Regions from separate parts of the Buttiauxella sp. AC142 genome, predicted to be linked through region 3. Evidence: predicted binding sites of a transcription regulator. Region 3 holds the regulator's gene; each other region holds the start of a gene.
The links. Region 3 encodes PhoB, which activates phosphate uptake and scavenging genes when phosphate is short. Its sites were predicted from a motif close to CTGTCATAAAACTGNCNNAT; they were not measured.
Positions count from the first base shown of each region.

Region 1: the regulator PhoB is predicted to act here: its motif matches at 1,838-1,857, upstream of AC0IWZ_RS21740 (MIP/aquaporin family protein).
Region 2: the regulator PhoB is predicted to act here: its motif matches at 1,768-1,787, upstream of phnC (phosphonate ABC transporter ATP-binding protein).

Region 1 is NZ_CEEDCH010000001.1:4,654,934-4,659,206, reverse strand. Features, by position in the region: gene menA (1,4-dihydroxy-2-naphthoate polyprenyltransferase) at 1-548, shown strand, start outside; gene rraA (ribonuclease E activity regulator RraA) at 641-1,126, shown strand; gene zapB (septal ring assembly protein ZapB) at 1,185-1,424, opposite strand; gene AC0IWZ_RS21740 (MIP/aquaporin family protein) at 1,994-2,845, shown strand; gene glpK (glycerol kinase GlpK) at 2,867-4,273, shown strand, end outside.
Region 2 is NZ_CEEDCH010000001.1:140,184-144,456, reverse strand. Features, by position in the region: gene yjdN (VOC family metalloprotein YjdN) at 1-310, shown strand, start outside; gene AC0IWZ_RS00580 (phospholipase effector Tle1 domain-containing protein) at 423-1,637, opposite strand; gene phnC (phosphonate ABC transporter ATP-binding protein) at 1,828-2,610, shown strand; gene phnD (phosphonate ABC transporter substrate-binding protein) at 2,645-3,661, shown strand; gene phnE (phosphonate ABC transporter, permease protein PhnE) at 3,773-4,273, shown strand, end outside.
Region 3 is NZ_CEEDCH010000001.1:812,072-816,344, reverse strand. Features, by position in the region: gene phoR (phosphate regulon sensor histidine kinase PhoR) at 224-1,516, opposite strand; gene phoB (phosphate response regulator transcription factor PhoB) at 1,539-2,228, opposite strand; gene sbcD (exonuclease subunit SbcD) at 2,418-3,635, shown strand; gene sbcC (exonuclease subunit SbcC) at 3,632-4,273, shown strand, end outside.

The sequences.
Region 1 (4,273 bases), 3.8 Mb from region 3:
TCCTGGCTTTAGGTTTACTGGCAATCATCGCGGCCATCACCTACACCGTCGGCACGCGTCCGTATGGTTACATGGGGCTTGGTGATATTTCGGTGCTGGTGTTTTTCGGCTGGCTGAGCGTGGCAGGAACCTGGTATCTACAAGCGCACTCTCTCGCGCCTTTAGTCATTTTACCTGCAACCGCGTGCGGGTTATTAGCGACTGCAGTGCTTAATATTAATAATTTGCGCGATATCGACAGCGACCGGGAAAACGGTAAAAACACGCTGGCGGTGCGTCTGGGGCCAGTGCAGGCTCGTCGTTATCACGCCTGCCTGCTGATGGGCGCTCTGGTCTGCCTGGCCGTGTTTAATCTGGTGTGGCTACAAAGTCTGTGGGGTTGGCTGTTTGTGCTGGCAGCACCGCTTCTGATTAAGCAAACCCTGTTTGTGCTGCGCGAAAGGGATCCGCTCGCGATGCGTCCCATGCTCGAGCGCACGGTAAAAGCCGCGTTACTGACTAACCTATTGTTTGCGATAGGAGTTGTGCTCAGTACGGTGTCGTTTTAGCTGACAAATATCAATTAACAATTGATGATTTTGCCAACAGTTAACATTAAGCGATATACTGACAACTCGTGCAGCAACAGAATCTTAATCCTATGAAATATGATACTTCCGAGCTTTGCGACATCTACCAGGAAGATGTCAACGTCGTTGAACCGCTGTTTTCCAATTTCGGTGGGCGGTCGTCCTTTGGCGGGCAAATCATCACGGTGAAATGTTTCGAGGACAACGGATTGTTGTATGATCTGCTCGAACAAAATGGCCGTGGCCGAGTGCTGGTGATTGATGGCGGTGGCTCAGTTCGCCGCGCGTTGATTGACGCAGAACTTGCCCGTCTGGCGACTCAAAACGAGTGGGAAGGCATTGTGGTATACGGTGCCGTGCGCCAGGTCGATGACCTGGAAGAACTGGATATTGGTATTCAGGCAATTGCCGCCATTCCTGTTGGCTCTGCGGGTGTTGGCGTTGGCGAAAGTGACGTGCGCGTTAACTTTGGCGGCGTGACATTCTTCTCCGGCGACCATCTGTATGCGGATAACACCGGCATTATCCTTTCCGAAGATCCCCTCGATATTGAGTAACAAAATCGAATAACAAAACGGGCGCCCTGGGGCGCCCGTTTTTATTGAAGCTGTGGTCTTACACTTCTTCCATTTTACCCAGCAGGGCGTGCAGACGATCCTGCCAGACGTGCTGTTGCTCTTTCAGAGAATTGTTTTCGCGTACTAATTCTTCATGATTGCTCTGAGATTGCTGAACTTGCTGAGACAGATTGTTGTTCGTCTCTTTCAGTTCTTCGATTTCCATTTGCAGCAGGGTAATGGTATCAATCGCCTGCTGTACTTTTGCTTCCAGTTTCTCAAACACTTCAAATGACATTTCGAACCTCTCCTGAATTGCAAGGCGTTGATGGATGTCTATACCCGTTAGCATTCGAGTTGCAGGTAGGCGGCCAGGGAGCTTATCCCGAATCACTTACTTCAGTAAGTGATTCGGGTAAGTGAGCGCAGCCAACGTCCCTGCAGCTTGAAGGATGATGGGTATAAATCCCCGTTCCGGATATTCCCCGAAGACACCTTATGAATATATGCGCACCACGCAGCGTGTCTCGATTGTAAGTAGCGTGAGTACCCGTGTCCAGCGAGTTCAAGCGCTCTTTGCGTAACATAACGTTTTTCGGCATATACCGAACGACAGGGCGACTTAAAATCACTATTTGTTAATGCGCTGAAGATTAACGTGCGCGTTTGCGTTGTCTTTTTTGGGTGATAATGCGCACATAATGACGCGAAATCGCTCATTTTTATGACGAGCCACACAATTTTAAGGTTCGATATTTCTCGTTTATGTTCGTTAACGATAAATTAACACTACGCCTACATGGCACCTGCGCGGCAGGGAGTGCCCGAACAAACAATAATCATTAATTTTGCCTTCAGGACCCTATTATGAGTCAGACAGCTCCATCAACCTTGAAAGGTCAGTGCATCGCCGAGTTCATGGGTACAGCATTGTTGATTTTCTTTGGTGTCGGATGCGTTGCCGCCTTAAAAGTGGCAGGCGCAAGCTTCGGGCAATGGGAAATTAGTATCATCTGGGGGCTGGGGGTAGCGATGGCTATCTACCTGACCGCAGGGGTATCCGGTGCGCACCTCAACCCGGCAGTCACCATCGCATTGTGCCTGTTCGCCTGCTTCGATAAACGCAAAGTGGTTCCGTTTATTGTTTCACAAGTCGCAGGTGCGTTCTGCGCCGCAGCTTTGGTGTATGGCCTGTATTACAATTTATTCCTCGATTACGAACAGACGCATCATATGGTGCGCGGCAGCGTAGAAAGCCTGGATTTGGCCGGTATCTTCTCAACCTATCCTAATCCACACATCAATTTGATTCAGGCGTTTGCTGTAGAGATGGTGATTACCGCCATTTTGATGGGCGTTATCCTGGCTCTGACTGATGATGGCAACGGCATTCCACGTGGCCCATTAGCACCGTTGCTGATTGGCTTGCTGATTGCGGTTATCGGCGCATCAATGGGACCGCTCACCGGCTTTGCTATGAACCCTGCGCGTGACTTCGGTCCGAAACTGTTTGCATGGCTCGCGGGCTGGGGTGAGGTTGCCTTTACGGGTGGACGCGATATTCCTTACTTCCTGGTGCCAGTATTTGGCCCAATAGTAGGCGCAGCACTTGGCGCATTTGGCTACCGTAAGTTGATTGGCCACCATTTACCTTGCGATGTATGTGTTGAAGATAAAGAGAAATCCAGCACCTCCACGCAACAAAATGCTTCTTTGTAAGACTGACTTCAGGACAAGATTATGACTCACGAAAAAAAATATATCGTCGCACTTGATCAGGGTACCACCAGCTCCCGCGCCGTCGTCCTGGATCACGATGCCAACGTAGTCAGCGTTTCGCAGCGCGAATTCCAGCAAATCTACCCAAAAGCAGGATGGGTAGAACACGACCCAATGGAGATTTGGGCAACACAAAGTTCCACACTTGTCGAAGTGTTGGCGAAAGCTGATATCAACTCAGACCAAATTGCCGCCATTGGTATCACCAACCAACGTGAAACCGCGATTGTCTGGGAAAAAGAGACGGGCAAACCGATTTATAACGCCATCGTCTGGCAGTGCCGTCGTACCGCAGAAATCTGCGAACAGCTCAAACGCGACGGACTGGAAGAGTACATCAAATCAGCAACCGGCCTAGTGGTTGACCCGTATTTCTCCGGCACCAAAGTGAAGTGGATTCTGGACCATGTGGAGGGTTCGCGTGAGCGTGCTCGCCGTGGCGAATTGCTGTTTGGTACGGTCGATACCTGGCTTATCTGGAAAATGACTCAAGGGCGCGTGCACGTCACCGACTACACCAACGCCTCCCGTACCATGTTGTTTAACATCCACGATCTCACCTGGGATGACCGCATGCTCGAAGCGCTGGATATCCCACGCGAGATGCTGCCAGAAGTGCGTAAATCTTCAGAAGTTTATGGTCAGACTAACATCGGTGGTAAAGGCGGTACGCGTATTCCTATCGCCGGGATTGCTGGCGACCAGCAAGCCGCTCTGTTTGGTCAGTTGTGCGTCAAAGAAGGGATGGCGAAAAACACCTACGGCACCGGCTGCTTCATGTTGATGAACACCGGTACTCAGGCGGTTAAATCTACTCACGGCTTGTTGACGACAATTGCTTGCGGCCCACGTGGTGAAGTGAATTATGCGCTGGAAGGTGCCGTATTCATGGGTGGTGCTTCTATTCAGTGGCTGCGCGATGAAATGAAACTTATCAGCGACGCGACGGATTCCGAGTACTTTGCAACGAAAGTGAAAGACACCAACGGTGTATATGTCGTCCCTGCGTTTACTGGCCTCGGCGCACCTTACTGGGACCCATATGCCCGTGGCGCCATCTTCGGCCTGACGCGTGGCGTGAACGCCAACCACATTATCCGCGCCACGCTTGAGTCCATCGCTTATCAAACGCGCGACGTGCTGGAAGCGATGCAGGCTGACGCGAATATCCGTCTTCACGCTCTGCGTGTAGATGGTGGTGCGGTGGCGAACAACTTCCTGATGCAATTCCAGGCGGACATTTTAGGTACGCGTGTAGAACGCCCTGAAGTCCGCGAAGTCACAGCTTTGGGCGCGGCATATCTGGCGGGTCTGGCCGTTGGTTTCTGGCAGAACCTGGACGAAGTTAGCGAGAAAGCGGTTATCGAA
Region 2 (4,273 bases), 670 kb from region 3:
CACCGCCGAGGGTTGCGGCAGCGGATTTAACTGGCCTGACGATAAAATCATGCATGCCAATGTACGTATTAGCGGCGGCGAAGTGATGATGAGTGACGGCAATATGTGCGCCGATAAAGTGAAACACACGGGTTACGCGCTGAGTCTTACCAGCAAAGATGTCGACGAAGGCAAACGCTGGTTTGATAATCTCTCCGTCGGAGGCGATATCACCATGCCGTACGGAGAAACCTTCTGGGCAAAAGGCTTTGGCATGTTGACCGATAAATACGGTATTCCGTGGATGGTGAATGTCGAAAAACCGATGTAACCGGTTCGACCTGATGCCAAACGTAGGTCGGATAAGCGCAGCGTCATCCGACAAATCTGACGAAAGGGTGGATGACGCTAGCGGTACAAACCGGGCACATGGGTAACACTTTTTACCGCGCAATCGCCCAATTAATGGGGATCACGTTTGCCGCATGCTGGTAATCCAGCAATGGGTGCGGAACATAAGGCCCGGTCTGCCACTCCCCGCTTACCGCCGACTGTTGTAGCAACGATTTTCCCCCATTAATCCGCTCGATAACCGACTGATGCACCATCATTGACGAGCTAACGGGGGCAGGAAGCTGGCGCGGCATAATGCGCAAATAGCGCGTTGGCGGATACCATTCGCAGTGCATCGGACCAAGCGCATCAGACACCACTTCGCCCCGCGCCAAATGAATACCCAAATCATCGAGCGCATCGTGCATCCACAAATACGCGCCATTAGACAAACAGCGATCTTCATCAGTGCCGCTGTAATAACCGCCCACATCATGATGAATCCCCGGAAACATCACCTGCAAAATACGGTCACGGTTGTCCCACAGCACCGGGGTTAAATCGACGCGCTGTTCATCTATTGCAATCGCCTGTAGCCCGTATTTGACCCGCGAATGCAGCTCTGTACTGTGAAAGCGAAAAATATCGTAACGTTTGTCGTTGAAATATTTAGGAATGCCCATCTGCCCGACGGTTTCCCAGACCGCAACCGCTTCAATGGAAGCCGGGCGCGTAATACAAGTGGGATCAACGCTGTCACAGAAAAACCCAGGAAGCTCACGCAATACGCTGCCCAAAATACTCGGGCTCATATCCGGTGCATGAGCCAGATATTGCGCCCAGATGGACGAACCAAAACGCCAGGCCTCTTCTTTATTGCGCACGTTTAAATGCAGCCTGTCGCGGTTGAGTAAGCCGCGATCGACGATCATTTCTGCCAGCATTCGCGCGGTATAAGCCCCGTGGCTAAATCCGACAATATAAATCCGGTCGCCAGGCTGCCAGTGGCGGCTAATAAACGTATAGCCGCGAATAATCGGGATGATCAGGCTCGCGCCAAATGCGCCGCCCAGGCTTTTTACCAGGCCGTTATGCGGATCGCCCATGCCATGAATATATTTGGCCACTTGCAGCACATTGCCGCTGTTATCGGTAAGCGTCTTTTCTTGTTCATTTGCCAGCAGCAAACTTTGCTGGTCTACAGCACCTTTTAAATCAACGAATAACTGATAAACATTACTTGCCGCGGCTTCGTCATCCGCTTGTTCTTCAACACCAGGAGCGCTCCATGTGCCATCGGCACAAAAAATAATATTTTTGCTCATTGCTGAATTCCCAAGGCCAGAGGGTATCTGTAAGCAAAGCCAAAAACGAGACGCTAAACAATACGACAAATAGTTGATTAGCCTGATGACTTCCAGGCTGAGACTCACTCTTCATCATATGTACACTTATCCTTAACAAAATCGTCACATTTCATCGGCACCATGAGGCAACTTTTTAAGGAGCCGTGTGATGCAAACTATTATTCGCGTCAACAAACTGAGCAAAACCTTCAACCAGCATCAGGCATTAAATGCTGTTGATTTGGAAGTTAATGAAGGTGAGATGGTCGCTTTGCTGGGGCCGTCTGGTTCAGGAAAATCCACTCTCTTACGTCACCTAAGCGGCCTGATTACTTCTGATAAATCAGCCGATTGTCATGTTGAATTGCTTGGCCACACCGTCCAAAAAGCAGGCCGCCTGGCAAGCGATATCCGCAAGAGTCGTGCTCACACCGGCTACATCTTCCAGCAGTTCAACCTGGTGAATCGCCTGACGGTACTCGAAAACGTGCTGATTGGCGCGCTCGGTGCCACGCCGTTCTGGCGTACCTGTTTTAACTGGTTTACCCGCGAACAAAAGCAACGTGCGTTGCAGGCGCTGACCCGCGTCGGCATGGCGCAATTTGCGTATCAACGCGTCTCCACCCTGTCCGGTGGGCAACAGCAGCGCGTGGCGATTGCCCGGGCGCTGATGCAGCAGGCGAAAGTGATTCTGGCCGATGAGCCGATTGCCTCACTCGATCCGGAATCCGCACGCATCGTGATGGAAACGCTGCACGACATTAACCGTCTGGACGGCATCACCGTAGTCGTGACGCTGCATCAGGTGGATTACGCCCTGCGCTATTGCGAACGCATTGTCGCCCTGCGCCAGGGTCATGTTTTTTACGACGGAAGCAGCTCGGCGTTCGACAACGAACGGCTGGGAAATCTTTACCGCAGCATAAATCGCGTTGATGCGGTTGCTGCTTAACCACTTTGCTATCTACTTCAAGGAATAGTCAGCCATGAGCTACAAAGCCGTAAAAGCACTCGCCTTTACCAGCCTCCTGAGCGTTAGCGCCCTGTTCAACGCAGCCCATGCGGATGAGCAAGAAAAGTCCCTGAACTTCGGCATTATCTCCACCGAATCCCAGCAAAACCTGAAACCGCAGTGGGACCCGTTCCTGAAGGATATGGAGAAGAAACTGGGCGTGAAAGTGAATGCTTTCTTCGCGCCGGACTACGCCGGGATCATTCAGGGTATGCGTTTTAACAAAGTGGATATCGCCTGGTACGGCAACCTTTCGGCCATGGAAGCGGTGGATCGCGCCAACGGCCAGGTGTTTGCTCAGACGGTCGCGGCAGATGGATCGCCGGGTTACTGGAGCGTGTTGATCGTTAACAAAGACAGCCCAATCAATAATCTGCAGGACATGTTAGCGAAACGCAAAGAGCTGACTTTTGGCAACGGCGACCCGAACTCAACCTCGGGTTATCTGGTCCCTGGATACTACGTTTTCGCCAAAAACAACGCGGCACCGAACGAATTCAAACGCTCAGTGAATGCCAACCACGAAACCAACGCGCTGGCGGTGGCGAACAAACAGGTGGATGTGGCGACCAACAACACTGAAAACCTTGATCGTTTGAAGCAAACCGCCCCTGAGAAATTCAAAGATCTGAAAGTCATCTGGAAATCTCCGTTGATCCCAGGCGATCCGATCGTGTGGCGTAAAAACCTCTCCGAAGCCACCAAAGACAAAATCTATGACTTCTTCATGACTTACGGCAAAACGCCGGAAGAAGCTGCGGTGCTCAAAGGCCTGACCTGGGCGCCGTTCCGCCCATCCAGCGACCTGCAACTGGTGCCGATTCGCCAGCTCGCCCTGTTTAAACAGATGCAAGGTGTGAAGGACAACAAAGGGTTAGCCGAGCCGGAAAAAACCACCAAAGTCACTGCCCTGCAAAACCAGCTTAGTGACCTGGATCGTTTGACCGCCGCGCTTTCTGCGATGAGCAACGTGAATAAAGCGGTTCAGTAAATTGTTGGTGGATGACGCTTCGCTTATCCCCCCTACGGCCCAGAGCTTGTAGGTCGGGTAAGCGCAGCGTCACCCGACAGTGTTAAGCAAAACCCAAACACGGAGCACCCCATGCAACAAACCATTCAGGTCGCCGCACCAAAACGTAGCTGGTTCTCGCTACTGAGCTGGGCGATTTTGTTAGCGGTCCTCGTTGCGTCCTGGCAAGGCGCGGAAATGGCTCCGCTGACTCTGTTCCGCGATGCGGGCAACATGGCGACCTTCGCCGCCGATTTCTTCCCGCCTGATTTCAGCCAGTGGCAACAATACCTCGGTGAAATGGGCGTCACGCTACAAATCGCCGTCTGGGGCACAGCGCTGTCCATCGTGCTTTCCATTCCCTGCGGCCTGATGTGCGCCGACAATTTAGTGCCATGGTGGATTTACCAGCCGATGCGCCGCCTGATGGACGCCTGCCGCGCCATCAACGAAATGGTGTTCGCCATGCTGTTCGTGGTCGCCGTCGGTCTTGGTCCCTTCGCTGGCGTTTTAGCGCTGTTTATTCACACCACCGGCGTGCTGTCCAAACTGCTTTCTGAAGCGGTGGAAGCTATCGAACCCGGCCCGGTAGAA
Region 3 (4,273 bases):
GATATCCTTTAATTAACAACATATTTAGTGAATCTGATTAATCATAAGAAAAGATTATGGTCTTTTGTGTGGTTAAATTATAAACAATCGAGGATTTTTTATTAACATGTGGGCAAAAAAAACACAGGCCAGAAAACTGGCCTGTGGAAAGTTATTTTGACACTTATTGCGCTAATGTCGGATGACGCTTCGCTTATCCAGGCGACGAAAACTGATTATCAGTCTATTTCTCGCTAACGATTAAACGCTCGGGCAAAACAAAGGAAAACGTCGAACCTTTGCCCGGCTGGCTTTCAATATTCAGGCGTGCGTCATGGTGACTTAAAGCGTGTTTGACTATCGCCAGCCCAAGCCCGCTGCCGCCCGTCTGACGCGAACGCGCTTTGTCGACGCGGTAAAAACGCTCCGTCAGGCGCGGAAGGTGTTCTGCTGAAATCCCCGGACCATTATCAGTCACGCTAAAACTTGCCCCACCCGCCACGCGTTTCCAGCTCACCGTAATATGCGTGCCTTCTGGCGTATGGTTGACCGAGTTATAAACAAGATTGGAAATCGCACTCCTGAGTTGCTCGTCATTGCCAAAGACTTTCAGCGTGGGGTCGATATCAAATTGTATCGTCTGCCGTTCATGGCTGAGAGTTTGCGCCTCACGCTCTACAACACGCAGCATCAGCGGCACATCAATCTTTTCATTGAGCACCATGGCCGGAGCGGCTTCTATTTTTGAAAGCGTCAGAAGCTGCTTAACCAACCCTTCCATGCGCGAAGTTTGCTCGCGCATCGTGCCTAATGCTTTCTCACGCAGCGGCCCTTCAAGCGTCTGGTCCTGCATCATCTCCAGATAACCTTGCAGCACCGTGAGCGGCGTTCGCAGTTCGTGGCTGACGTTAGCAAAGAAATTACGTCGCGCCCCTTCGAGCTGGTGCATCTGAGTCACATCGCGAGCCACCAGCAGCCACTGCTCATCGCTGTAGGGCATCACACGGAACTCCAGATGGCGTCCCGTATTGAGTACCAAAGTTAACGGACGTGAAAACTCTTTTTGCGACAGATAGCGAGTAAATTCCGGGTAGCGCAATAAGTTAAGGATGTTCTGCCCGTTATCGTCCGGCCAGCGTAACCCCAGCAATTGTTGCGCCAGACCGTTACACCAAAAAATCGTCCCTTCTTCCGTGGTCAGAACTACCGCATCGGGCAGCGATTCGGCTCCGCTACGAAAACGCTTAATCAGATTACCTAACTCTTTGCGGCGCTTTTTGTTACGCAACTGCATCTGATGAAGACCGTACAACAGGGGATCCCAACTCCCGCGGCCTGGCGGCGGCGTCATACTGCGATCCACCCACAGCCACCACGATAAACGCAGTAAATTCCAGAAATGCCAAACCAGCAGTCCGGTAACTGCCAGTAATAAAAACCACGGTAAATGGCCGAAAATAAGACCTAAGATGGCGGCGGGTATGCAACAGAGCACCAGCTCCATCACTAACCTTTTCCATGATAACCTTTCCAGCACGCGTCATTCTCCTGACAAGGAATTAAAAGCGGGTTGAGAACCGATAACCCGTACCGCGTACTGTTTGTACCATTCTGTCATGTCCACTATGTTCAAGCGCTTTGCGTAACCGCCGAATATGTACGTCCACCGTTCGGTCTTCGACATAAACATTGGTGCCCCATACATGATTAAGCAGTTGCTCACGGCTATACACCCGTTCCGGGTGTGTCATAAAGAAGTGTAATAATTTAAATTCTGTTGGCCCCATATCCAACGGGTTCTCACCAGTCATGACGCGGTGCGATGACGGATCAAGGCTCAGTCCGTGCATCTCAATCACCTCTTCCACCGCCATCGGAGAGATGCGGCGCATCACAGCTTTAATGCGTGCCACCAGCTCCTTCGGGGAAAACGGTTTGGTAATATAGTCATCGGCTCCAACTTCAAGCCCTCGCACGCGGTCTTCTTCTTCGCCACGCGCCGTCAGCATCATGACAGGGATTTCACGTGTTAATGCTTCACGTTTCAGATGCTTAATGAATTGAATACCTGAACCACCCGGTAACATCCAGTCCAGTAAAATTAAATCCGGAAAGGGTTCGATAAGCAGATTCACTGCACTGTCATAATCTTCCGCTTCTACAGGATGAAAACCGTTTTGTTCGAGCACAAAGCTCACCATTTCACGGATTGGAGCTTCATCTTCTACGACTAAAATACGCTTCGCCATGATTCGCCCTGCTCAAGGAATAATTATTGTTGTTTCAATGCGGTGCCATTATGCGTCAGATTTATGACAGATTTATGAAAAACATAAATGCCTGGCGACTCATCACAATGAATTATGACACTCAATTGTGTCGTTCTTGCTCATCCGCTTTATAATCCCGCCACGCTTTTTTATGCCAAGGGACAACCAATGCGCATTATTCACACATCAGACTGGCATCTTGGTCAAAATTTTTATACCAAAAGCCGTGGGCCAGAGCACCAGGCGTTTCTTGAATGGTTGCTGCAAGCCGCAGTCGAGCATGATGTGGATGCGATAATTGTCGCAGGCGATATTTTTGATACCGGCTCGCCGCCGAGTTACGCGCGCGAATTGTATAACCGTTTTGTGGTGCAACTGCAGCAAACCGGCTGCTCCCTTGTGGTGCTGGCGGGAAACCACGATTCCGTTGCCACGCTGAATGAATCTCGTGAATTAATGGCGTGCCTGAATACTTATGTCATCGCCAGTGCGCGGCATGATGCCAGCCAGCAAGCTATCGTACTCAACACTAAATCGGGCGAACCGGGTGCCATTCTTTGTCCGATTCCGTTCCTGCGCCCCCGGGATATTCAAAACAGCCAGGCGGGACTTTCCGGCCACGAAAAGCAGCGTTCGTTGATGGAAGCCATCAGCGAACATTACCAGCAGTGTTACACCGCCGCCTGCGAATTACGCGCTGATGCGAAGCTGCCGATTATCGCTACCGGCCATTTAACCACCGTGGGTGTAACCAAAAGCGATGCGGTGCGCGATATTTACATCGGCACGCTGGATGCTTTCCCGGCGCAGCATTTCCCTGCTGCCGACTACATCGCACTCGGCCATATCCATCGCGCCCAACTCATTGGTGGCACTGAACATATTCGCTATAGCGGCTCGCCCATCCCGTTAAGTTTTGACGAAACGGGCAAGAACAAAAGTGTTTATCTGGTTGAGTTTGCCGAAGGCGTGCTTCATGAAGTGACTCCGCTGACGGTGCCTGTCAGCCAGCCTTTAGCGGTCATCAAAGGTTCTCTGAGTGAAATCGAACAGCAACTCGCGCAGTGGTGCGATGCACCAGCAGAACCCAAAGTTTGGCTGGATATTGAAATCGCTACCGAAGAATATCTGCATGATATGCAACGCCATATTCAGCAATTAACCGAAACGCTCCCCGTCGAAGTGGTGTTGCTGCGCCGCAGCCGCGAACAGCGCGAGCGCGTTATCGCCCAGCAACATAAAGAAACGCTGAGTGAACTGACGGTTGAAGAGGTTTTTGAGCGCCGCCTGGTTCAGGAAGACACCTCCGAAGAACGAGCGCAACGTTTGCGAACGCTATTTGCCCAAACGGTGGCGAGCCTGCATGACGTGGAGGAAGAAGCATGAAAATCCTTAGCCTGCGCCTAAAAAATCTCAACTCCCTGAAAGGGGAATGGAAAGTCGATTTCACCCGCGAACCGTTCGCCAGCAACGGTTTGTTTGCCATAACCGGGCCAACAGGAGCAGGGAAAACCACGCTGCTCGATGCGATTTGTCTCGCGCTTTACCACCAGACACCGCGCCTCAATACCGTCACGCAATCGCAAAATGATCTCATGACGCGCGATACCGCCGAATGCCTGGCGGAAGTGGAATTTGAAGTAAAAGGAGTTGCCTATCGTGCCTTCTGGAGCCAGAACCGGGCGCGCAATGCGGCCAACGGCAATCTACAAGCCCCGCGTGTCGAGCTTGCAGAAGTGGCAAGTGGCAGGATTATTGCCGATAAAGTGAAAGACAAACTTGAGGTTACGGCCAAACTTACCGGTCTGGATTACGACCGTTTCACCCGCTCAATGATGCTATCCCAGGGTCAGTTTGCCGCGTTCTTAAATGCCAATGCCAATGACCGCGCCTCTTTGCTCGAAGAGCTGACCGGAACTGAAATTTACGGCACCGTTTCTGCGGCGGTGTTCGAGAATCATAAAAATGTGCGCAGCCAGCTTGAGAACCTACAAGCGCAGGCCGCTGGCGTAGCGTTGTTAAGT